One region of the Pseudomonas sp. NCHU5216 genome, then DNA from elsewhere that is predicted to be linked to it. Evidence: riboswitches for the same ligand, from Rfam matches in the RefSeq annotation. Region 1 holds a riboswitch; each other region holds the start of a gene.

Region 1 (5,558 bases):
TGCTCAAGCGGTACAGCACCACCCCCGGCGCACCGGCGACGACGAACCAGAACAAGGCGGCGAACACCGCATCGGAGCCATTCTCCAGCACCGACTCGGTGCCGGCGCGAGCCACGCCGGAGGCATCCAGCTCGGCCGTGTTGCGGCTGACCATCCAGCCAACCCGCTCGCGGGCCAGCGGCAGATCGCCCAGGCGCAGCGCCTGGGCCACCGGCTGCGCGTGTTCGTACAGGCTGCGCAGGCCCAGGGCGAAATACAGGGCGACGATCTCCACCGCCCAGTTCAGCGCACTGACCTGGGTCAGCAGCCAGGTCAGCAGGGTCAGCGGCAGCACCGCCAGGCACCAGGCGCTCACGCCGTGGCTGCGCCAGCCGCCACCCGCCGGGTTGAAGCGCTGCTCCAGGCGCTCGGCCAGCAGCCCGAAGGCCACCAGCGGGTGGCCGCGCCTGGGCTCGCCCAGCGCGGCGTCCAGGGCCACACCGGCGCAGGTGATCAGCGCCAGGCTCATCGCTCACTCACCCTGCACGCCCCAGCGGTTCTCGAACAGCAACTCGGCCAGCGGTCTCGGCGTGGCCCAGCCCTCCTCCTCCAGCATCGGCTTCTGGTAGAAGGCATGCACTGGCCCCAGGCAGAGCAAGGCCACCGGCTTGCTGCCAGCGGGCATGCCCAGCAGTGCGGCCAGTGCCTCGGGGTCGAACAGCGACACCCAACCCAGCCCCAGGCCTTCGGCACGCGCCGCCAGCCACAGGTTCTGGATGGCGCAGGCCACCGAGGCCATGTCCATTTCCGGCAAGGTGCGCCGGCCGAAGACATGCGCTTCGCGGCCCTCCATCAGCGCCACGGCGAGCAGCTCGGCGCAGTCGCGAATGCCCTCGACCTTGAGTTGCATGAATTCGTCACTGCGTTCGCCCAGTGCCTCGGCGGTTTGCACCCGCTCGGCCTCCACCAGGGCATGGATCTCTTCACGCAGGTGGCGATCACTGATGCGCATAAAGCGCCAGGGTTGCATCAGCCCCACACTAGGGGCGTGATGCGCGGCTTCCAGCAGACGCGCCAACACCTCGGCGGGCACCTGCCCCCCTGCAAAATGGCGCATGTCGCGGCGTTCGGCAATGGCGCGGTAAACCGCCGCGCGTTCCTCGGGCGTGAAGGCCTTATCGGTCATGGCTGTAACAGCGCGGCGGCTGCCTCCGGGTTCGACGGTAGGTAGAAATGGATATAGCTGGCGGTCAGCCGCCCCAGGCGATACACCGCCTCGGCCACCGCCTTGCCATTCGGGCATCGGCCCAGGGCAAGGGGCGCCAGGGAACTGTCCAGCCGCGAATGATGATAGCTGTGCCCACGCAGCTTGCCTTCCGGCAGCGTCACTTCCTGCAAGGCCAGGGCGGTCAGCCGGGGCTGTAGCGCCGCGTTGCCGCTGAGCAGGCCGAGCATCTGGCCGCTGACGCCTTGCTTGTCGCGCAGCTCATCGAGCAGGTAGAGCATGCCGCCGCACTCGGCCAGCAACGGCTTGCCCGCCTGGTGATGGGCACGAATCGCCCTGGCCATGGCCTGGTTGCCTTCCAGCTCGGCCAGGTACAGCTCGGGGTAGCCACCGGGCAGGTAGAGGCTGTCCACGTCCGGCAACTGGCTGTCGAGCAATGGTGAGAAATACTGCAGCTCGGCGCCAAGGGCCTGCAGCAGATCGAGATTGGCCTGATAGAGGAAGGCGAAGGCGGCATCACGCGCCACCCCGATACGTACGCCGGCCAGCAGCGGCACTGGCGGCGCTTCCTGCGGCGGCGCGGCGAAGCTGACAGGCGCCGGCAGATCGACGTCGGCGCTGGCCGCCAGGGCATCGGCGGCGGCGTCCAGGCGCGCATCCAGGTCGGCCAGCTCCGCCGCTTGCACCAGTCCCAGATGGCGGCTGGGCAGTTCCACCGCAGCGCTGCGTGGCAAGGCGCCGAACCAGCGGATAGTGGCCGGCAAGGCATCACGCAGAATATCGCCATGGCGATTGCTGGCCACCCGGTTGCCGAGCACCCCGGCAAAGGGCAGATCGGGCTGGAAGGTGGCCAGGCCATGCGCCAGCGCACCGAAGGTCTGGGCCATGGCCGCACCGTCGATCACGCCCAGCACCGGCACGCCGAAATGCCGGGCCAGGTCGGCCGCCGAGGGTTTGCCGTCGAACAACCCCATCACCCCCTCGATCAGGATGAGGTCGGCCTCGCCGGCGGCCTGCCACAGCAGGCGACGACTCTCCGCTTCGCCGACCATGGCCAGGTCGAGCTGGTACACCGGCGCACCACTGGCACGGGCGTGGATCATCGGGTCGAGAAAGTCCGGGCCGCACTTGAATACCCGCACCCGTCGCCCCTGGCGCCTGTGCAAGCGCGCCAGGGCGGCAGTCACGGTGGTCTTGCCCTGGCCGGAGGCCGGCGCGGCGATCAACAGGGCCGGGCAGTGATGCGAACTCATCAGTATTCGATACCCTTCTGCGCCTTCACCCCAGCCTTGAACGCATGCTTGACCAGGCTCATGTCGGTGACCGTGTCGGCGGCCTCGATCATGCCCGGCAAGGCGCCGCGCCCGGTCACCACCACATGCTGCAACAGCGGCCGCGCCTCGATATCGGCCAGCACCGCGTCCAGCTCCAGGTAACCGTGCTTGAGGGCGATGTTCAGCTCGTCCAGCACCACCAGGCCGATGGCTTCATCGTTCAGCAGCTCACGGGCCATGGCCCAGGCCTGCTGCGCCTTGGCGATATCGCGCTGGCGATCCTGGGTTTCCCAGGTGAAGCCCTCGCCCATCACGTGGTAGCTGACCTCTTCGGGAAAACGCCGGAAGAAGGCCTCTTCGCCGGTGCTGGCGGCGCCCTTGATGAACTGCACCACGCCGACCTTGAGGCCATGGCCGAGGGCCCGCGCGACCATGCCGAAGGCGCTGCTGCTCTTGCCCTTGCCATTGCCGCTGTGCACCAGCAGCAGGCCGTACTCGTCCTGGGCCTGGGCGATCTTTTCGTCGATCAGGGCTTTCTTGCGCTGCATGCGCGCCTTGTGGCGGGCATCGCGTGCGGCCGACTCGCTCATGCCGTGCTCCTCTTGGTCAGACGCCCGCCTCGCCCTGCCCGAACGAGGGGCGGCGCGGCAAGGTAACAGTCAGGGAAGCTGGCAAGGGCGAATCCTCCATCACTGATCCGGGCATTTCATGGCGGGCAGGCGGAGGCAGGAACGCAAGCGCCCCCGCACGGGCGGGGGCACAGGCCGGTCAACGCCCTCCGCGCTGCCGTGAAACTGCTACAGGCCGGTCTCCGGGCTCGTGAGCGAAGCCAATGGCTCGACGCCGCGCCTTCCCGTGCCTAGGGTCTGTTGCGGCGTTCGACTCACCTACCGTTGCGGGGGCAGCGCCGGCTTGAGCACCGGCTTCCCTGTTTCACCCCGGCACCGTCACGGATGACGGCGCGGGGCACCTGAAGCAAGGCGCGCAGGTTAGAGCCAGGGCGTCCCGTGCGTCAACGCTCGGTTCAGCGCGCCGCATCCGGGCGCGCACGCGGCCCCGGCAGGATGCCGTTGTGCATGTTGCTGGAAAGCAGGCGGAAGCTGGTGATACCGGCGATTTCATGGCCGCGATCACTCAAGGTATTCACCACCTGATCGATCAGCGCCACCACCAGCATGCCAACCAGGCCACCGCCGTTGTTCTGCTGCTGTTCGGCACTGCTGGCGCGCGCGGTGCCTTCCCAGAGCAGCTTGCCGTTACGCAGATCCACCAGCTTGGCGGTGGCGGTCACCGCCACTTCGCTGGCGATGATCTTGTAGCTGCTGCCGTATTCGGTGACATCCAGATACAGCACGCTGTCGGCACCGAAGATCTCGCGCAGCTTCTGCGGCGAGGCCTGGCGAACCTCCTCGGCATTCATCAGGCCGTTCTGCTTGAAGGTCTCGTCCACGACAGCCACCGGCATCACGTAATAACCGGCCTCGCTGAGCGGCAGGGTGACCTGCGAATAGAAGCTGTAGGACGCCTTGACGTCCGGCGACTGGTTCACCGGCGGCAACACCAGGATCGACGCCGGCTTGCTTTCCAGGAAAGCGCTGTAGTCGTAGGACTTGGGTGCAGCACAGCCGCCGAGGATGGCCAGGCAGGCCAGCAGCGCGGCGGCTTTCAGTGCAGCGAAGGAAAAGATCGTCTTCATTGGTCGAATTTCCGCATCAGAAAGTCCATATAAGTGGCGGACTCGGGGTACAGGGCCTTTTCGGTCTCGAACTCCTGGCGCACCTGGTCGAGCTTGCCGACATCGGCATAGAGCATGCCCAGATGGGCATGGAAGCCCGGCGGCAGTGCGCGATCGCTAGCGCGTGCCTTCTGCACGCTGGCTTCCAGCGCGGCGATCTGCTCCTCGGTGCTGCTCTGGTTGTCGAAGCGTTGGTAGACCTGCTGCTGGTAACCATCCCAGTAGTACAGGGGCTGCGGGCCACTGGTACAGCCACCCAGCACGCCGAGTACTAACATCCCGGAGAAAACGGCCAATCTGCGTGCAATTGTCATGCTTGCGAAGTTCCTTTTACTTGGTTGGATTCCATGCGCCACTGTCGACGCCATTGACCAGGTTGTTCACCGCCTCGCGGATGGCCAGGTCGAGCACCTTGCCATTGAGGGTGGAGTCGTAGCTGGCGGTGCCACCGAAACCGACGATCTCGCGGTTGGACAGGCTGTATTCACCAGCGCCCTGGGAGGAGAACACCACTTCGGAGGTTTTCACGTCGACGATGTTGAGGTTGACCTTGGCGTAGGCGATCTGCTGCTTGCCACGGCCGAGAATGCCGAACAACTGGTGATCGCCGACTTCCTTGCGACCGAACTCGGTGACATCACCGGTGACCACGTAGTTGGCACCACGCACCTGCTGCGCCTGCTTGGAAAAACCGGACTCCTGCTGCAGCTCGGCCAGGTTGTCGCGGTCGAGCACATTGAAGCGATTGGACTGTTGCAGGTGCGTGATCAGGATGGTCTTGGCCTGCCCGCCGAGGCGGTCGACGCTGTCGGTGAAGATGCCGCGCATGTAGCTGGAACGATTGTCGAACTTGCCGACGGAAATCGGGCTGCGCGGCCCAGCGTAGGACACCTGGGCGGTATTGACCTTGGCGACCTCCAGGGTACGCGACTGCTCCGTGGCGCAACCGCCGAGCAACATCAGCAGCGCCGCAAGGCTGCCGATAAGGGGCTTGTTCATACGAACCTCATGCAAAGAAAAACGGCCTTTCGGCGAATGCCGACTGACCAGAGCTGGCGAAGGGAAAAGCGTTGGGAGTGGGTTGGAACGAAGGCATGCGATATCGAGTCTTCCATGGCCGGGGGCTTACGACGAAACCCTGGGGAGTGCATCCTGCAAGCATGGCGATTCTAAACAGGCGACAGGCACTTTGCCAGCATCGCATATGACGCAGTTCACGAAATCGATCAGGCACCCTCAACGGCCCGCCCGGACAGGCCCGATGCCTGTGATGGCACGATGCGGCAACAACCCCTAAACTCTTTTACGACACGCATCTGGTTGCAGATCGCCGAAGGGCGAACAG
Region 2 (5,558 bases), on a different contig from region 1:
CAGCAAACGTGCCTGTTCCATGCGTATTACCTCGTTCGTCCATGACGAGGGCGAGTCTAAAGCAGAGCGCGGACAAGTGCTGCCAGGGCGTGGCCGGACTGTGCACCAGGCCACGCCTCTGTCTCAGAAACTCAACGGAACGGCGGCTCGTCGAAGCTGCGCAGCTTGCGTGAGTGCAGCGAATTGAGCTGGCTACGCATCAACTCCAGCGCGGCGATGCCGATATGCAGGTGCTGAGTCACCGCGCGCTCGTAGAAGGCGCCAGCGGCGCCGGGCAGCTTGATCTCGCTGTGCAGGGGTTTGTCCGACACGCACAGCAGCGTGCCGTAGGGCACCCGCAGGCGATAGCCTTGCGCTGCAATGGTGCCGCTCTCCATGTCCACCGCCACCGCCCGCGACAGGTTGATCAACGGTCGCTCCTGGGCCCAGCGCAGTTCCCAGTTGCGGTCGTCGTAGGTCAGCACGGTGCCGGTGCGCAGGCGCTTCTTCAACTCGTCACCCTGCTCGCCGGTGACCTGCTTGGCTGCCTCCTGCAACGCCTGCTGCACCTCGGCCAGCGCTGGCAGCGGGATATGCGGCGGCAATACTCGATCGAGAATGCCGTCGCGGCGCATGTAGGCGTGAGCCAGCACGTAGTCGCCGATGGTCTGCGACTGACGCAGGCCGCCGCAGTGGCCGATCATCAGCCAGCAGTGCGGGCGCAGCACGGCCAGGTGGTCGGTGATGTTCTTGGCGTTGGACGGGCCAACGCCGATATTGACCAGGGTGATGCCATGGCCGTCCTCGGCCTGCAGGTGATAGGCCGGCATCTGGTAGCGGTGCCAGACCACGTTCTCGATGATCGCCTGCATCTCGCCTTCGGCCATGCCGCGCTCGACCACCACATTGCCCGGCAACACCATGCGGGTGAAACGCGAGTCAGTCTGCAGCATGTCCAGGCCATGGCGGATGAACTGGTCGACATAGCGGTGGTAGTTGGTCAGCAGAATCCAGGGTTGCACGTGGCGCCAGTCACCGCCGGTGTAGTGCTGGATGCGCTTGAGGGAAAAATCGGTGCGCGCGGCGTCGAACAGCGCCAGCGGCAGCGGGTCGATGTTCTCCCAGTCGTACAGGCCATCGGCAGTGCCGTCGGTGGCGGCGGACAGGTCGGTGCTGGGGAACACCCGCGCCAGTTCGGCGGCGGTCACGCCGCTGCCGGCCAGTTCATCGCCACCCTCGACCACATAGGGATAGGGGATGTTCTGCTGGCTGCGGCCAACCTCCACGCGCAGGGTGAAGTCGTTCATCAGCGGGCGCAGTTGCTCCAGCAGGTATTTGCGGAAGGCCGCCGGCTGGGTCACGGTGATGGCGTAGATGCCCGGCACCTGGATCTTGGCATAGGCGCGCACGGTGGTAGGCACCTCGCCCTGACAGAGGTAGGCCAGGCGCAATTCGGGATAACGGAACAGGCAGTGCTCGTCGGCATCCGGGCGCACGCGCGCCTTGAGATAGCGCTTGAGGGCCTGGCTCAGAGCGCCGGTGGCTTCCTCATACAACGCGGCCAGGCGGTCGACCGCCTCTTCGGGGGTGTGAACAACGACGAAATCATCGGAACAGACTTTCACGTGGGCGTATTCCTGACTGAACGAACGCCCCTATCTTGCCTGCAACCTCGCGGCAAAACATAGCGCGGCGACCGAAGAATTCGGTCGCCGCGCCCCTCATCTGGCAGCCGCCTGATGCAAACGCACGTTGAACAGCGGCCCTTGACTGAAACGCGCCAGCGCCTTGGCCCCGGCCAGCACACCCAGGTCGATCAATGGCTCGACCAGAATCACGCTCATGTAGGCAAGGCCGAAGCTGCCCACGGCTGCCAGGTTGTCGCTGGAAAAGCCATGACCATAGAAGGCCCAGAAGCCGACCCAGGCGACGATGCCGCCCTGATAGGCGGTCGACAGCGCCAGTGCCTGCTTGTAGGAGAGGTCGACATAGGCGGTACCTGGCGCGACGATGCGCTTGGCCAGCACGCTGATGGCCCACAGCGGCACCAGCAGGGTGGTGACGTTCATGCCGTACTGCGGCAGATCGAACGGGGCGAACAACAGGCCCTGCAACAGCAGCCCAGCGGCCAGGCCGATGGCGGTGGCACCGGCGCCGAACAGCAACAGCAGGGTGGAGCCAAGGATCAGGTGCACCTCGGAAACGCCCACGGCATGGTGTGGCAACACCTCGAAGAAGCAGAACACCAGCGCGGTGGTCAGCAGGCTGCGCAGGGCCAGGGCAGCCGCCCCGCCGTTATCACGAATGGCATCGCGCGCCAGTTTGGCCGTCAGGCCGAAGGCGCCGACTGCCGTTGCGTAACTGAGGAAGATCTTGGCGCCTTCGACGACGCCCGGTTCGATATGCATGCAAGTTCCTTGGCCGCGCCCACCGCGCGGCGAGTTGGAGGATCGATGGGTTCGATGGCAGGTCTCCTGGCTCACGGCTTGGCACTCCGCCCGCCTTCCCGACCGCAGTCAGTGGCATGAGGGGCATCGCTCGCCGTTTACAGTTGCGGGGGCAGCCAGGGCATTGGCGAGATTCGCCGCACCCTGTTCCCTTTTCATCCACACGCACCGGGGCGCGCAGGAACCATCGGTGGCAACCTTACTCCGCAGCCAGGGCAAAAGACAGTACTCGCGTTCAAGGCACCGCCCACCTCCGCCCTGTGCGATGTGCTTGGTCGGCAATCCGAGCTTGTCACCCATACGCCAGCTAGCTGCGCGAGGCGCCGAGATGCTCCCGCTGCCAGAAAGTCTCGCCACCTGAACGGATACTGTCTTGAACGTAGCCGAAGCTGCTGCGAATAAGCGGTGCGTCACACCACGTCCATGCAGATGTAACTTTTTATTACAAGCCATGCGTAGTATTTCCAAACTCGCATCGGCTGCGGGCCACGCGAGCCTTTAGAACCCTCATCCAGTAACGAGAGCGCACATGAAGAAGACCCTGATCGTTGCGTTAACAGCTCTGTTCGCAACCGGCGCCATGGCGGCCGAACAGCAACCGCACTGGAGCTACAAAGGCAAGGAAGGCCCCGAACACTGGGCACAATTGGATCCAGGCTACGAAACCTGCGCACTCGGCCATGCGCAATCGCCGATCGACATCAGCCATGCCACCCGCGCAGCGCTGCCTCGCATTGCCTTCAACTACCAGGCCAGCCCAGCCGAAGTGGTGAATAACGGTCACACCGTCCAGGTGAATCTGAGCAATGCAGGCAGCATCGAGATCGACGGCAAACCCTACCGCCTGGTGCAATTCCATTTCCACACACCCAGCGAAGAGCACATCGCAGGCAAGGGTTTCCCGATGGTGGCGCACTTCGTTCACCAGTCTACCGATGGTCATTTGGCGGTAGTGGCTGTGCTGTTCAAGGAAGGGGCGAAAAACCAGGCACTGGACTCAGTCTTCAAGGCCATGCCGGACAAGGTGGGGGAAAAAGTCGAGTTGGCAAGCAACTTCGCCCCACAAACCGTACTGCCGCAGCAACAGGGCTACTACGCCTTCGCCGGCTCGCTGACCACCCCGCCATGCAGTGAGGACGTGCAATGGCGCGTACTCAAACAGCCAGTCGAGCTGTCCCACGAACAACTGGCGCAGTTCCAGCACCTGTACACGAAGAACGCCCGCCCGATCCAGGCGCTCAATGGACGAACCGTACTGGAAAGCGAAGACTGATGTCCCCTGATGCACCGGCTGGATAGCCGGTGCATTGCATCATCGCGCGACTAGACCTGAGCCCCTGGCTACGTCGGCGTGAGGAACACGCCTGTAGTCGAAGGCGCTGCTGCCCGACGGGAGGTTCATCCCCGCTGGTGCGGGGAACACGCCTGACCTGTAGGAGCGAGCTCTGCTCGCGGAGCTTTTTGGATCGCCCAGGCTCGCGAGCAGAGCTCGCTCATAAAGATTCGTGCGTCGTGGTGCTTCGCGGGTTCATCCCCGCTCACGCGGGGAACATCCTTAGCGAAACCAATTGTTCTCAAAGGAAAAATCAGGCGCTAAAAATCTACCAACTGTTCCTTGTTAAAGATCGAGGCAGCTTGAGCAGGCCGATCAGGCCCGCGGGCGGCCCATGACAAACCTTCGCGCACAGCATAGCGCGTCGATACGGGTTCAAGACGATTCTGCCAGCGTCACCACCGCCATGGTCACCGAAGCCTTGCTGTACAGGCGTTTCTGGCCGTTCTCCTCGCCGAACACCTCGGACTCGACCACAGTGGCCTGGCGCCCGGCCTTGAGCACTTGGGCACGGCAGTAAAGGCGGCTGCTGCGCGCCGGGCGCAGCAGGTTGACCTTGAATTCCAGGGTCAGCACCGTCTGCCCGTCGGCCACCAGCGCGCCGGCGGCGTGGTCGGCCAGGGTGGTCTGCACGCCGGCATGGATGAAGCCGTTCTGCTGCAGGTGGCGCGGCAGGATGTCCAGCTCCGCCTCGACCCACCCCGGCCCGCAAGCGCTGGCGCGGATGCCCATATCCTGAATGAAGTTGGCGTTGGCGAAGCCCTGCTCCACCAGCTCCCGGTAACGCGGATGAGCTTGCATGCGCCTCTCCGATCAGACCAGGTGTGGTGTGCTACGCGCCAGCAGCGCTTCAACGTCGACGCCCCGCGGCAGGGTGCCGTAGACACGGCCATGGCCTTCCAGGCGGCTGGCGATAAAGGCGTCGCTCACCACGCTGTTGCCGGCCTCCAGCAGCAGTTTGGCCTGCAATGCCACGGCCATGTCTTCGGTGAGCTGGCGGGCGCGATACTGGATGTCGGCGGTGTCGGCGAAGTCGGCTTTCAGGCGTTGGATATGGGCCTTGAGGCGGGCATCGCCATGACCGTCGCCCAGCTCGGCGAACAAGGCATCGAGCACGCCAGGCTCCTTGGACAGCGCACGCAGCACGTCCAGGCATTGCACGTTACCCGAGCCTTCCCAGATGGAGTTGACCGGCGCCTCGCGGTACAGGCGCGGCATGATGGTTTCCTCGACGTAACCCGCGCCGCCCATGCATTCGCTGGCCTCGTAGATCATTTCCGGCGCGCGCTTGCAGATCCAGTACTTGCCCACGGCGGTGACCAGGCGGGCGAACTTGTCTTCCTGTTCGTCATGCAGGTGATCCAGCGCGCGGCCCATGCGCATGCACAGCGCCAGCGCGGCTTCGCTTTCCAGCGCCAGGTCAGCGAGCACGTTCTGCATCAGCGGCTGGTCAGCCAGCAATTTGCCGCCCACCTGGCGGTGCGCGCAGTGGTGCGCGGCCTGGGTCAATGCCTGGCGCATCAGGCCACTGGAGCCGACCATGCAGTCGAAACGGGTCATGGCCACCATTTCGATGATGGTGGGCACGCCACGCCCTTCCTCGCCGAGCATCCAGGCGAAGGCACCGCGGTATTCCACTTCGCTGGAGGCATTGGCCCAGTTGCCCAGCTTGTTCTTCAGGCGCTGGATGTAGAAGGCGTTGCGCGTGCCGTCCGGGCGGTGGCGCGGCAGCAGGAAGCAGGAGAGGCCCTTGTCGGTGTAGGCCAGGGTGAGGAAGGCATCGCACATCGGCGCCGAGC
Region 3 (5,558 bases), on a different contig from region 1:
CGCCTGCATGCCCTGCACCAGCGCCTCGGCGCGATCCTCGACGGCGAAGATGCGTCCCAGGTTGCGCAAGTCGGTGTAGACATCGTCGAGGCTGGCAACGCGCCCCGGCATGACATGGGCGCAGGACTCGCTCAGCTCGTACACCGGGATACCGAAGCGCGCCAGGCTGGCCGGCGTCACCTCACCGCCGATGCGCATGCCGTAGTTCCAGCCGGCGAAGACGAAGTCGGTGCCAGCGCCCAGCAGGTTTTCCAGCGAGGGATAACGCGCGGCCAGTTCGGGCAGGCCATCGAGCTGCGTGCGCATGCTCGCATCGAGGGTCTTCCAGCCGCTGATGCCGGTATAGCCGGCCATGCGCTCTTTCAGGCCCAGAGCCAGGAGCATGGCGGTCATATTGACGTCATGGCTGACCGCGCGTTGCGGCGGCTGGTCGATGCTCACCTGGCGGTCGCAACTGGTGACGGTGACGGCCCAGGCGGGGTTGATCAGCGGCAACAGGATTGCACCGACCAGTGTAGGAGCGAGCTTTGCTCGCGAAGCTTTTGTCTTTTCCCACAGTTCGCGAGCAGAGCTCGCTCCTACAGGTTCAGCCGTGGGTGAGCGCTTCATCAAAGGATCCAGGTAATACGCGGATAACCCGCCAGCGGATGGGTGTCGACCAACGCGCGCACACCGAACACCTGCTGCAGCAGCTCGGCGGTAAGCACCTCGGCGGGCGTGCCGACGGCCACCAGGCGGCCCTGGTCGATCACGCACAGGCGGTCGCAGAAGGCCGCCGCCAGATTGAGGTCATGAAAGCTGGCCAAGGTCGCCAGGCCCAGCGATTTGATCTGCCGTAGCAGTTCGATCTGGTAGCGCGGGTCGAGGTGGTTGGTCGGCTCGTCGAGAATCAGCAGTTGCGGTTGCTGCACCAGGGCGCGGGCGAGCAAGGCGCGCTGCTTCTCGCCGCCGGACAGGCGGGCGAAATCCTGCTGCGCGCGCTCACTCAGACCCACACGCGCCAGCGCCTCATCCACCAAGCGTCGATCCTCGCCATCATCGCCGTCGAACAGCCCCTTGTGCGGCGTGCGGCCCATGGCCGCCACCTCGTGCACGCGCAGGCCGAAGTCCTGCGGGAACTCCTGCAACACCACCGCCACGCGCTGCGCGCTCCAGCGCGGCGGGCGTTGCCACAGCGCCTCGCCGCCCAGCTCGACGCTGCCGCTGCAAGGCCGCTGGAAGCGATAGGCGCAGCGCAGCAGGCTGGTCTTGCCGCTGCCGTTGGGGCCGATCAGGCCGAGCAGCTCGCCATCGCCGATCTCCAGGTCGATGGCCTCGAGCAAGGCGCGCCGGCCGTCCGGCGACCAGGCCAGGTCTCGGATGCGCAAGCGCGGCTCGGGTGCCGCCGTGCGCTGGCTCGGCGGCGTCGAGAACAGGCTGAAAGACCAGCCGGAGGTGCTAATCACTGACACGGAACCTCTCCCCCCGCGCACTTCAAAAGCGGTAGTCAGCGGTGACGAACAGCGAACGCGGCGCACCCAGATACCATTGCTCACCATCACTGCTGGCACTGGTGGCGTACTGGCGGTCGAACAGGTTATTCAACTCCAGGCCCAGACGCACGTCGCTCAGCACCTGCCAGGCGATATTGGCATCGACCACCGTGTAACCCGGCACCTTCTCGGTATTGGCCGTATCGACATAGCGCGCATCGACGTAGCGCGCGCCGATGCCGGCCTCCACGCCGCTGCCGAGATCCTTGTTCAGCCACAGATTGGCGCTGCGCTTGGGCACGTCGACCGGGCGATTGCCGCTGCGGTCGCCAGCGCCTTCGACGAAATCGTCGTACTCGGCACGCACGAAAGCCGCGGTGGCCGACACCTGCCAGCCACGCCCCAGCGCCAGTTCCAACGAGGCTTCCAGGCCGTCGGAGGATTGCCGGCCGATCTGCTCGGTAGGCGAAGTCGGGGTTTCACGGCTGAGCAGCTTCTCCTTGACGATGTGATAGGCCGCCAGCGTCCATTCGCCCTGCCCGCCCCAGAAAAGCTGCTTGAGGCCGATCTCGGTCTGCTTGGCTTCACTCAGATCGAACTGCTGCTGACTCGGATTCAAGGTCAGCAGATTGCTCACTCCCTCGGTGCTGGTGGCGTACTGGCCATACAGCGACAGCTCCGGAGTCAGGGCGAAGACCAGCCCGGCACGCCAGTTGTCGCCCGTGAGGCTGCGGTCGACACGGCTGTCGTCGACCAGGTTGCTGCGCTCGAGGTGCACCTGATCGCGGCGCACGCCGGTGACCAGCGACAGGCGCTCGCTCAGTTGCGTGCGGTTCTCGGCGAACAGCGAGAACTGCCGAGCCAGATTCAGCTCGCGTGGACGATAGCTGTCGGTGCTCTGATAGCTGCCGCCGCCGGACTGACCCAGTGGCACGCTGTCAGTGAAGGTATTGCCGAAGTCGTGGTGGCGGGCGAAGCGGATATGGTTGTAATCCACACCAACCACCGTGCGGCTGTCGAGGCCGAACAGGGCGTGATCGAGGCTGAAGCTCTGGCGGTCGCCAAGCTGCTCCTGGTTGTGCTTGATGCGCCAGAAGTCGCCGCGTTCGACCGTATCGCCCGGCTGCCAGCGGTAGGCTTCGCTGTTGCGCCAGTAGCGCCGAGTCTTGATGTAGTAGAGCTGGTTGTTGGCCGTCAGCGCGTCGTTGATGCGCCAGTCGGTTACCAGGCGGGTGATCTGGTCGTTGTAGTGAATATCGGCGTTGGCCACGTTGTAGTTGCGCTCGCGGATGCGCTCGCGAAGCTTGCCGTCGACCAGCGGCGTGCCGAGGTAGCGCTCCGGGTGCTGCTCGCCCTGGTCATGGGACAGGGTGAAGCTCAGGTCTTCGCTGGCCTCCCAGCGCAACGCGGCGCTCAGCGCCAGGCTGTCGGAATCGCCGCGATCGACCCAGCCGTTGCTGGCCTGCTGGTTGAGGGTGAAGCGATAGCTCAGCGCATCGCTCAGCGAGCCGCCACTATCCAGCGCGGCCTGGCGGCGGTCATCGCTGCCATAACCCAGGCGCAGGTGATTCTCCACCGGGCCGGCGAAGGGCTTTTTCGGCACCACGTTGATCACCGCGCCGGTGGCACCCTCGCCGTAGAGCACCGAGGCCGGGCCGCGCAGCACGTCGATGCGCGCCACCGACCAGGTGTCCACCGGGAAGGTCACGGTGCCGGCACCGACGTACTGGCGGGTGCCGTCGTAGAGTTGCATGGTCGCCGCATGGCCCGTGAAGCCACGCGCCGACAGCGCCGTGCCGCCGTTGCCGGGCGTGCCGATAAAGGTGATGCCGGGGGTGCGGGTGACCGCGTCCTGCACGCTGCGGTTGTTGCGCCCGCGCACCTCGGCGCCGCTCAGGCTGCTGGTGCTGGCCGGGGTTTCCAGGGCCGAGAGCTCAAGGCGCGAACCACTGCTGGTGGGCGTGCGCAGATCGCTCTCGCCCTCTTCGGCGGCCTTGGCCTGGACATCGAGTTCGGGCAAGTCGACAGCCTTGTCGGCCAGAGCCAGGCTGCTGAACAGCAGGGCCAGTGACCAGGCGCAATGAAGAGCGGGGTTTCGCACGGCTGAGCTTCCGTTGTTACGCGGTGAATCGAGGGCTGAAATGCAATTGTTATAACATAACATTATCGACCTTCGCAGCCTGAAAGGCAGGCATGCGGGTGCCGTGGCCGGTACGGTCAGAATCGGTTGTTTGAAGCGGAAATGGCGCGCCATGAGTGTTCCATCGTCAGGGAAAAGGCACGGCAATCCGATGGAAATGCGCAACAGCAGACAGGGGCACGGCGGCGCCCTACTGGAGTCAACGCCCGCCCACCGCGGGTTGCCAGACATAACGACTTCAGGCCGGTCTCCGGGCTTGCGAGGGTCATGAGCGCATCGCCTTCCCATGCGCGTGGCGCACAGTGGCGTTTCGATGCGGTCGCTCGCTTACCGTTGCGGGGGCAGCGTCGGACTTCAACCGACTTCCCGTTTCACCTCACGCGCGGCGGCGTGAGACACCTGAAGCGGGGCGGATATGACCACCCGCCTCCGTTCAAGTCAAGGCGCGGGGCCATTGTGGGTTGGACTCAGGCGTAGGGTGGACAACGCGCAGCTTGTCCACCATGGCGGCTAGTTGCCGCCCAGCTCATCGATACGCAATTCCGGCAGCGCCCTGCCCGCCACCAGACGCTCATCGACCAGGCGGATCACCGCTGCCTCATCCTGGATGCCATACCACTCACCCTGTGGATAAAGGCTCGCGGTGGGCCCCAGGTCGCAGGGGAACTGGCACTGGCTACGGGTGATATGCACGCCGCCCGCGCATTCCAGCTTGCCGGCGGCCTTGAGCCGCTGACGCAGGGTTTTCCACAGGCCCAGCGCGCCCTTGCGCGTGCAGCGTGGGCCGTTGCACAGCAGCAGGCGCTGCGCATGGGGTGGAATCTGCGACCAGGCATGGTGCGCCGGCACCGGCGGCACATCGCTGCAGGGAATATGCGCTTCACGGCGTTCGAGCAGCGCGCCCAGGCCATCGAGCCAGGCATCTTCCATGGCCGTGCAGACCACGAATACCTCGGCCCCGTTACCGCGTTCGGCGATGCGCTCGCGCAGCCAATCGCGGTGCGCGGCATCGGCACGCGGCTCCAGATCCACCACCAGCAGTGGGCGTGGCGCATCAATGATGGCTTGCCAGAAGCCGTCCTGCTCCGTGTCATGCAGATGCGCCTCGCCCAGCAGCGTTTCGATGCGCTGCTGCAGACGCTCGGCGGTGGCACCACGCCCCAGGCCGGGGCCGATAAACAGGATGCGGGCGTAGGGGGCTTGGCTCATGACTGTCTCCAAAAGGGCCGGCAGTCTAACAGCGCGTGTAGGGCGGACGTCGCTTTTCACGTCCACCAAGGCGGTGGATCGATAAAGCGTGATCCACCCTACGCGGCTAATTCGGCTAGCGCCTCCCACAGGGAATCCAGTTCCGCGAACTGGCGCGTGACCACCGGCAACTCGGGACGGCGCAGCAGCAACACCGGCAGGCCCAACTCACGCGCCACCTGCAGCTTGGGCTCAGTGGAGGCGCTGCCGCTGTTCTTGCTTACCAGCACGTCGCATCGAATACGGGCGAACAGCGCGCGCTCCTCGTCCAGCGAGAACGGCCCGCGTGCACCGATGATCTCGGCGCGCGGCGGCGCCGGCTCGGCCTGCAGGCAGCGCACCGTCCAGTGCTGATGCGCAGGGATCTCGTGCAGATGCACCAGCGGCTCACGCCCGGAGGTAAAGAACGGTCTGCAGAACGGCGCGAGTGCCTGGGTCAGTTCATCCCAGCCGTCCACCTCGCACCAGTGGTCATCGGCACCGGGCTGCCAGCCAGGACGACGCAGCGCCCAGCAGGGCACACCCGCCAGTTCGGCGGCGCGCGCGGCGTTATGGCTGATCTGCGCGGCGTAGGGGTGGGTCAAATCCAGCAACAGCTCAATGCCTTCAGCAGCGACAAAGGCAGCCAGGCCTTCGGCGCCACCGAAACCGCCGACGCGCACGCGGCAGGCCAGGTCATCCGGCACCCGCCCCAGGCC
Region 4 (5,558 bases), on a different contig from region 1:
GCCGCCGATAAAGATGGCATCCGGCGCCGGCAGCCCGGCCAGCGCCTCGGGCGCATGCCCGGCCACCAGTTGCAAACCGGGCACGCCAAGGGCATCGCGGTTATGGCGGATATGCGCCTGACGTCCCTCGTTGGCCTCGATGGCGATGGCGCGGCAGGCCGGGTGCGCGCGCATCCACTCGATGCCGATGGAGCCACAACCGGCGCCGACATCCCACAGCAGCTCTCCGGGCAGCGGCGCCAGGCGCGCCAGGGTAACCGCGCGCACATCACGCTTGGTCAGTTGGCCGTCGTGGCGGTAGGCGTCGTCCGGCAGGCCGCAGGTCGGTGGCAACAGCACAGCTCCGGCGTCGGCCATGCATTCGATGGCCAGCAGGTTGAGGTCAGCGCCGCGCGGCAGGTTCCAGCTTGCGGCCAGGCCATCGAGGCGGCGTTCCTCAGGGCCACCCAGATGCTCCAGCAGGGTCAGGCGGCTGGCGCCGAAACCACGCGCGCGCAGGGCGTCGGCGACCTGCGCGGGTGTATCGCCATCGGCACTCAGCACCAGCAGGCGCATGCCGGGGAAGAGTTTGCCGTTGAGCGTGGCCAGGGGCCGGCCGACCAAGGAGACCACTTCCACTTCCTGCAACGGCCAACCCAGACGCGCCGCCGCCAGCGACACCGAGGACGGCGCCGGCAATACTCGCAGTTCGTCGGCAGGCACCTGGCGCGCCAGGCTGGCGCCGACGCCGTAGAACATCGGATCGCCACTGGCCAGCACACACACCGCCTCGCCACGTCGCGCCAGCAGAGGCGCAAGGTCGAAGGGGCTGGGCCAGGTTTCCCGTGCGCCGCCAATGCACGGCGGCAGCAAGGCCAGTTGCCGCGGCGCACCGACGATGCGCGTGGCCGCCAGCAGGGCGCGGCGCGCGGCCTTGCCCAGACCGGGATAGCCGTCTTCGCCGATGCCCACCAGGGTCAACCAGGGTTTCATCCACCTTCCTCGCAAGTAGCCGACAGGGCGCGTGTCGCGACGCCGGGCAAAGCGGGCATAATACAGCCTTCGTCGGTGCCCCTTATAAAACGGGCCTAAGAGGGAATCCGGAGCGATCTCTGATCGCGACCGAGCTGCCCCCGCAACTGTAAACAGCGAGTCCAATGCAATCGGCCACTGGGAACAGGCCGTTGAAAAACGTAGGCGAGGCAGGCAAGACAAGGCGCAACGACCAATGGGAGTAACAGCCAACGGCTGGCCCGAAGGGTGAGCGCTAGCGAATCAAACGGCCGAAAAAGCGCAGTTTACGTGTTGTAAATGAGCATTTTGACTGGGCTCGCACGCGAGGCCGTTTTTAACGCAGTATTGCCAACGTAGGTAGTTTTTCAACGGCCTGTTAACCGGGAAGGCGCAGCGGATCAAGACCTGTCAGCCAGGAGACCTGCCGACGAACGCTGGTCGCGAGTGCCAACATCGGGCGGGGTGTACCGATGCCATGGAATCCCCCGTGGGTGGATTCCGCTGGTTCGGTCGCCGCGTCGTTAGCCACAGGTGACCCTTTGCCCACGTCCGTCCGCCCTTCCGCCTGCCCCGGCCTGCTGCGCATCGTCCCCGCGCTGGATGGCGGCATCTGCCGCATCAAGCTGCCCGGTGGCGTGCTGCGCAGTGCCCAGGCCCGCGCGATTGCCCAGGCGGCACGGCAGTGCGCCAGCGGCGTGCTGGAGCTGACCAACCGCAGCAACCTGCAGATTCGCGGTGTACTGCCCGGCCAGGAAAGCGCGCTGATCGATGCCCTGCTCGGCGCCGGGCTCGGCCCGCGAGTGGCGGCCGCCGATGATGTGCGCAACCTGCTGCTCAGCCCCGCCGCCGGCCTCGACCCGCACATGCGGATGGACGTGCGCCCGCTGGCCGGCCAGTTGCTCGACCTGCTGCAGGACACCCCAGCGCTGCATGCCCTGTCGCCCAAGTTCGCCCTGCAACTGGACGGCGGCGAAGCCCTGGCCATGCGCGAACACCCCCATGACCTGTGGCTGGCCGCCGAGGACGAGCAGCATCTGCTGCTGGGTCTGGCCGGCTGCCCGGTTGACGCGCCACTGGCACGAATCGAAGCGAGCCAGGCGGTCGAACTGGTGCGCCAGCTCCTGTTGCTGTTTCTCGAACTGGCCACGCCCGAACAGACGCGCATGCGCCAGTTACTGACGCAGATACCCTCAGCCGAGCTGTTGCAACGCTTGCAGGCTCGTCTGGATTTCCCCCTGCAAGCGGCAGCGCCCCGTTGGCAGCCCAGCGCTACGCTCATGCGCCCACCAGCCGGTATTTATCCACAGGTGCAAAGTGGCCTGTACATGGTCGCGGCCGGCGCCCAGCTCGGTCGCCTGCATGCCGAACAACTGTTTGCCCTGGCTGAACTGAGCGAGCGATATGGCGACGGCGAGTTGCGCCTGACGCCCTGGCAGGGCCTGCTGCTGGGCAATGTGGCCGAGGCCGCGGCCCACGAGCTGCTGACGGCGCTGGCGGAACTGGGCCTGCTCACCCAGGCCGACGAGCCCTTGCTCGGCCTGGTTGCCTGTACGGGCTCGGCCGCCTGCGCGCGCGGCCTGGCCGACAGCAAGCACCACGCCCTGCACCTGGCCGAGCTGCTGCGCGCAAGCGGCACGCGCCCGCAGGTGCACCTCAGCGCCTGCCCGCGCAGTTGCGCCAGCGCCCGGGTGCAGCCCTACACCCTGCTGGCCAGCACGCCCGACCATTACCAACTCTATCAACGCACGCCCGAGGCGCCCGGTTTCGGCCGTCTGCTGGTGCCGGCCCTGACCATCGACGAGGCCGGCGCCTGGTTCGCCCGCCAACACCCCGCAGGAACCCCCGATGCTTGATTACATCCGCGACGGCCAGGAAATCTACCGCCGCTCCTTCGCCACCATCCGCGCCGAAGCCAACCTGGCTGGCATCCCCGCCGACCTGGAAAAACTCGCCGTGCGGGTGATCCACGCCTGCGGCATGGTCGACGTGGTGGAGGATCTGCGCTTCTCCCCCGGCGCTGGCGCCGCTGGCCGCGCCGCCCTGCTGGCCGGCGCGCCGATTCTCTGCGATGCGCGCATGGTTGCCGAGGGCATCACCCGCCCGCGCCTGCCGGCCAACAACCCGGTGATCTGCACCCTGCACGATGCCGGCGTACCGGAATTGGCCCGCGAAGTCGGCAATACGCGCTCGGCGGTGGCCCTGGAGCATTGGCGCGAACACCTCGAAGGCAGTGTGGTGGTGATCGGCAATGCCCCCACTGCACTGTTCTACCTGCTGGAAATGCTCGATACCGGTGCGCCGAAACCGGCGCTGATCATCGGCATGCCGGTGGGCTTTATCGGCGCGGCGGAATCCAAGGACGCCCTGGCCGCCGACAGCCGTGGCGTGCCCTACGTGATCGTGCGGGGCCGGCGTGGCGGCAGCGCCATGGCGGTGGCGGCGGTCAACGCCCTCGCCTCGGAGGTGGAGTGATGGCTGGCCGTCTGCTTGGCCTCGGCGTCGGCCCCGGTGACCCCGAGCTGCTTACCCTCAAGGCCCTGCGCCTGCTCAGATCGGCGCCAGTGGTGGCCTACTTCGTGGCCAAGGCCAAACACAACGCCGGCCATGGTGGTAATGCCTTCGGCATCATCGAGGCGCACCTGAGCGATACCCAGCAGCGTCTGCCGCTGGTCTACCCGGTGACCACCGAGAAGCTCGCCCCACCACTGTCCTACGAGGATGTGATCGCCGACTTCTACGACACCTGCGCCGAGCAGATCGCCCGGCTGCTGGATGCCGGCCAGGATGTGGCGGTGATCTGCGAGGGCGACCCGTTCTTCTACGGCTCCTATATGTACCTGCACGACCGCCTGGCCGACCGCTACCAGGTGGAGGTGGTGCCCGGCGTGTGCTCGATGCTCGGCTGCGCCTCGGTGCTGGGTACGCCGCTGGTGTATCGCAACCAGAGCTTGAGCGTGCTCTCCGGCGTACTGCCGGAAGAGGAGCTGGAACAGCGCCTGCGCGACGCCGAAGCCGCCGTGGTGATGAAGCTGGGGCGCAACTTCGACAAGGTGCGCCGCGTGCTGCGCAAGCTGGGTCTGGATGGCCGCGCCCATTACGTGGAGCGCGCCACCATGGCCAATCAGAAAATCGTGCCGTTGGACGAGGTGGAGCCGATGGATTCGCCGTACTTTTCCATGATTCTGGTGCCTGGGCAGAAATGGCGGGGGTGATTGATTCCCTGTGGGAGGGCTTCAGCCGCGAAGCGCGTTCACAACTGAAGCGGAGTGCGGCCCAGCCGCCCCTGGATTTCGTAGGGTGGATGACGCTTTTTTCATCCGCCATCGTGCCGGTGGATGGGTGAAGCGTCATCCACCCTACGCGGTTCCACACCCCGCAGATCGCACGTAGCCCGGATGCAATCCGGGAAACCCATTCCCCGGATTGCATCCGGGCTACAGGATATACCGCATGAACATCGTCATCCTCGGCGCCAGCGCGCTGGCCACCGCACAACGCCTCAAGACGCTTTATCCACAGGCCGTGATCCATGGCCTGCGCGGGCGCGCCGATGGCGCCGAGCGCCACTACGACGAGTTCGGCGAGCACCTACGTGCACTGTATCGCGCCGGCCAACCGCTGGTGGCGCTGTGCGCCGCCGGCATCGTCATTCGCAGCCTCGCCGCACTGCTGGCAGAAAAGGGCGCCGAGCCGCCGGTGCTGGCCCTGGCCGAGGACGGCAGCGCCGTGGTGCCACTGCTCGGTGGCCTGGCCGGGGTCAATCGCCTGGCCCGCGAGATCGCCGCACACCTGGGCGTGGCGCCGGCCATCACCACCAGTGGCGAACTGCGCTTCGGCACCTGCCTGCTGGAACCGCCGGCCGGCTACGCCCTGGCCGACCTGCAACAGGGCAAGCGCTTCGTCAGCGATCTGCTCGGCGGCGAAACGGTACGCATCGAAGGCCAGGCGCCCTGGCTGGAGAGCGCGCAACTACCTGTGGATAACGCCGCCAGCCGGGTTATCCACATCACCGCACAGGCACGTCCGGCCCAGCCTGACGAACTGCTGATCCACCCGCGCTGCGCCGCCGCACTGATCCACCGCCCCGGCTCCGACCTGCCCGCTCGCCTGCAACAAGCGCTGAACGCTGCCAAGCTGGCGCCGCAAGCGCTGGCCTGCCTGCTGGCGGACAAAAGCTGGATGGCCAATACCGAACTGCACGCCGCAGCAGCCGAGTTGGAACTGCCGCTGCGCTTTATCCACAGCACCAGCGAGCTGCCGCCCGAGCACCATATCGGCGAAGGCCTGCGTCTGCTGCTGGCCGAACGCCCGCTGGAGATCGAGCGCCTAGGCCAGCGTCGCGGCAAGCTGAGCGTGGTCGGCCTCGGCCCTGGCGCCGCCGAGCATATGACCCCCGCCGTGCGCCGCGCCCTGGATGAGGCCGAAGACCTGCTCGGCTACGACACCTACGTGAAGATGGCAGGCCCGCTGCGCGCCGATCAATGCCTGCACCCCAGCGACAACCGCGAGGAGCTGCAGCGCGCCGCCCACGCCTTCGAGCTGGCGGCTACAGGTCGCCGCGTGGT

Evidence for each region. Region 1 has a riboswitch for cobalamin ahead of cobO (cob(I)yrinic acid a,c-diamide adenosyltransferase). Riboswitches for the same ligand answer to the same signal wherever they lie in the genome.
Region 2: it holds a riboswitch for cobalamin, as region 1 does, so the genes downstream of both, ACSVIK_RS15560 (energy-coupling factor ABC transporter permease) here and cobO (cob(I)yrinic acid a,c-diamide adenosyltransferase) in region 1, are expected to answer to the same signal.
Region 3: it holds a riboswitch for cobalamin, as region 1 does, so the genes downstream of both, ACSVIK_RS07460 (TonB-dependent receptor) here and cobO (cob(I)yrinic acid a,c-diamide adenosyltransferase) in region 1, are expected to answer to the same signal.
Region 4: it holds a riboswitch for cobalamin, as region 1 does, so the genes downstream of both, cobG (precorrin-3B synthase) here and cobO (cob(I)yrinic acid a,c-diamide adenosyltransferase) in region 1, are expected to answer to the same signal.

What each region holds. Positions count from the first base shown of each region.
Region 1 is NZ_JBQLIX010000044.1:30,163-35,720, forward strand. It holds gene cbiB (adenosylcobinamide-phosphate synthase CbiB) at 1-508, opposite strand, end outside; gene bluB (5,6-dimethylbenzimidazole synthase) at 512-1,165, opposite strand; gene ACSVIK_RS22540 (cobyrinate a,c-diamide synthase) at 1,162-2,457, opposite strand; gene cobO (cob(I)yrinic acid a,c-diamide adenosyltransferase) at 2,457-3,068, opposite strand; cobalamin riboswitch at 3,264-3,467, opposite strand; gene ACSVIK_RS22550 (DUF799 domain-containing protein) at 3,503-4,174, opposite strand; gene ACSVIK_RS22555 (DUF4810 domain-containing protein) at 4,171-4,527, opposite strand; gene ACSVIK_RS22560 (CsgG/HfaB family protein) at 4,544-5,212, opposite strand.
Region 2 is NZ_JBQLIX010000021.1:13,871-19,428, reverse strand. It holds gene ACSVIK_RS15570 (hypothetical protein) at 1-45, shown strand, start outside; gene amn (AMP nucleosidase) at 132-1,604, opposite strand; gene ACSVIK_RS15560 (energy-coupling factor ABC transporter permease) at 1,701-2,387, opposite strand; cobalamin riboswitch at 2,427-2,630, opposite strand; gene ACSVIK_RS15555 (carbonic anhydrase) at 2,956-3,699, shown strand; gene ACSVIK_RS15550 (PaaI family thioesterase) at 4,135-4,560, opposite strand; gene ACSVIK_RS15545 (acyl-CoA dehydrogenase family protein) at 4,573-5,558, opposite strand, start outside.
Region 3 is NZ_JBQLIX010000006.1:192,855-198,412, reverse strand. It holds gene ACSVIK_RS07470 (ABC transporter substrate-binding protein) at 1-609, opposite strand, end outside; gene ACSVIK_RS07465 (ABC transporter ATP-binding protein) at 609-1,415, opposite strand; gene ACSVIK_RS07460 (TonB-dependent receptor) at 1,474-3,573, opposite strand; cobalamin riboswitch at 3,837-4,030, opposite strand; gene ACSVIK_RS07455 ((2Fe-2S) ferredoxin domain-containing protein) at 4,123-4,821, opposite strand; gene ACSVIK_RS07450 (cobalt-precorrin-6A reductase) at 4,920-5,558, opposite strand, start outside.
Region 4 is NZ_JBQLIX010000006.1:186,980-192,537, reverse strand. It holds gene cbiE (precorrin-6y C5,15-methyltransferase (decarboxylating) subunit CbiE) at 1-972, opposite strand, end outside; cobalamin riboswitch at 1,029-1,223, shown strand; gene cobG (precorrin-3B synthase) at 1,533-2,846, shown strand; gene ACSVIK_RS07435 (precorrin-8X methylmutase) at 2,839-3,465, shown strand; gene ACSVIK_RS07430 (precorrin-2 C(20)-methyltransferase) at 3,465-4,205, shown strand; gene cobJ (precorrin-3B C(17)-methyltransferase) at 4,444-5,558, shown strand, end outside.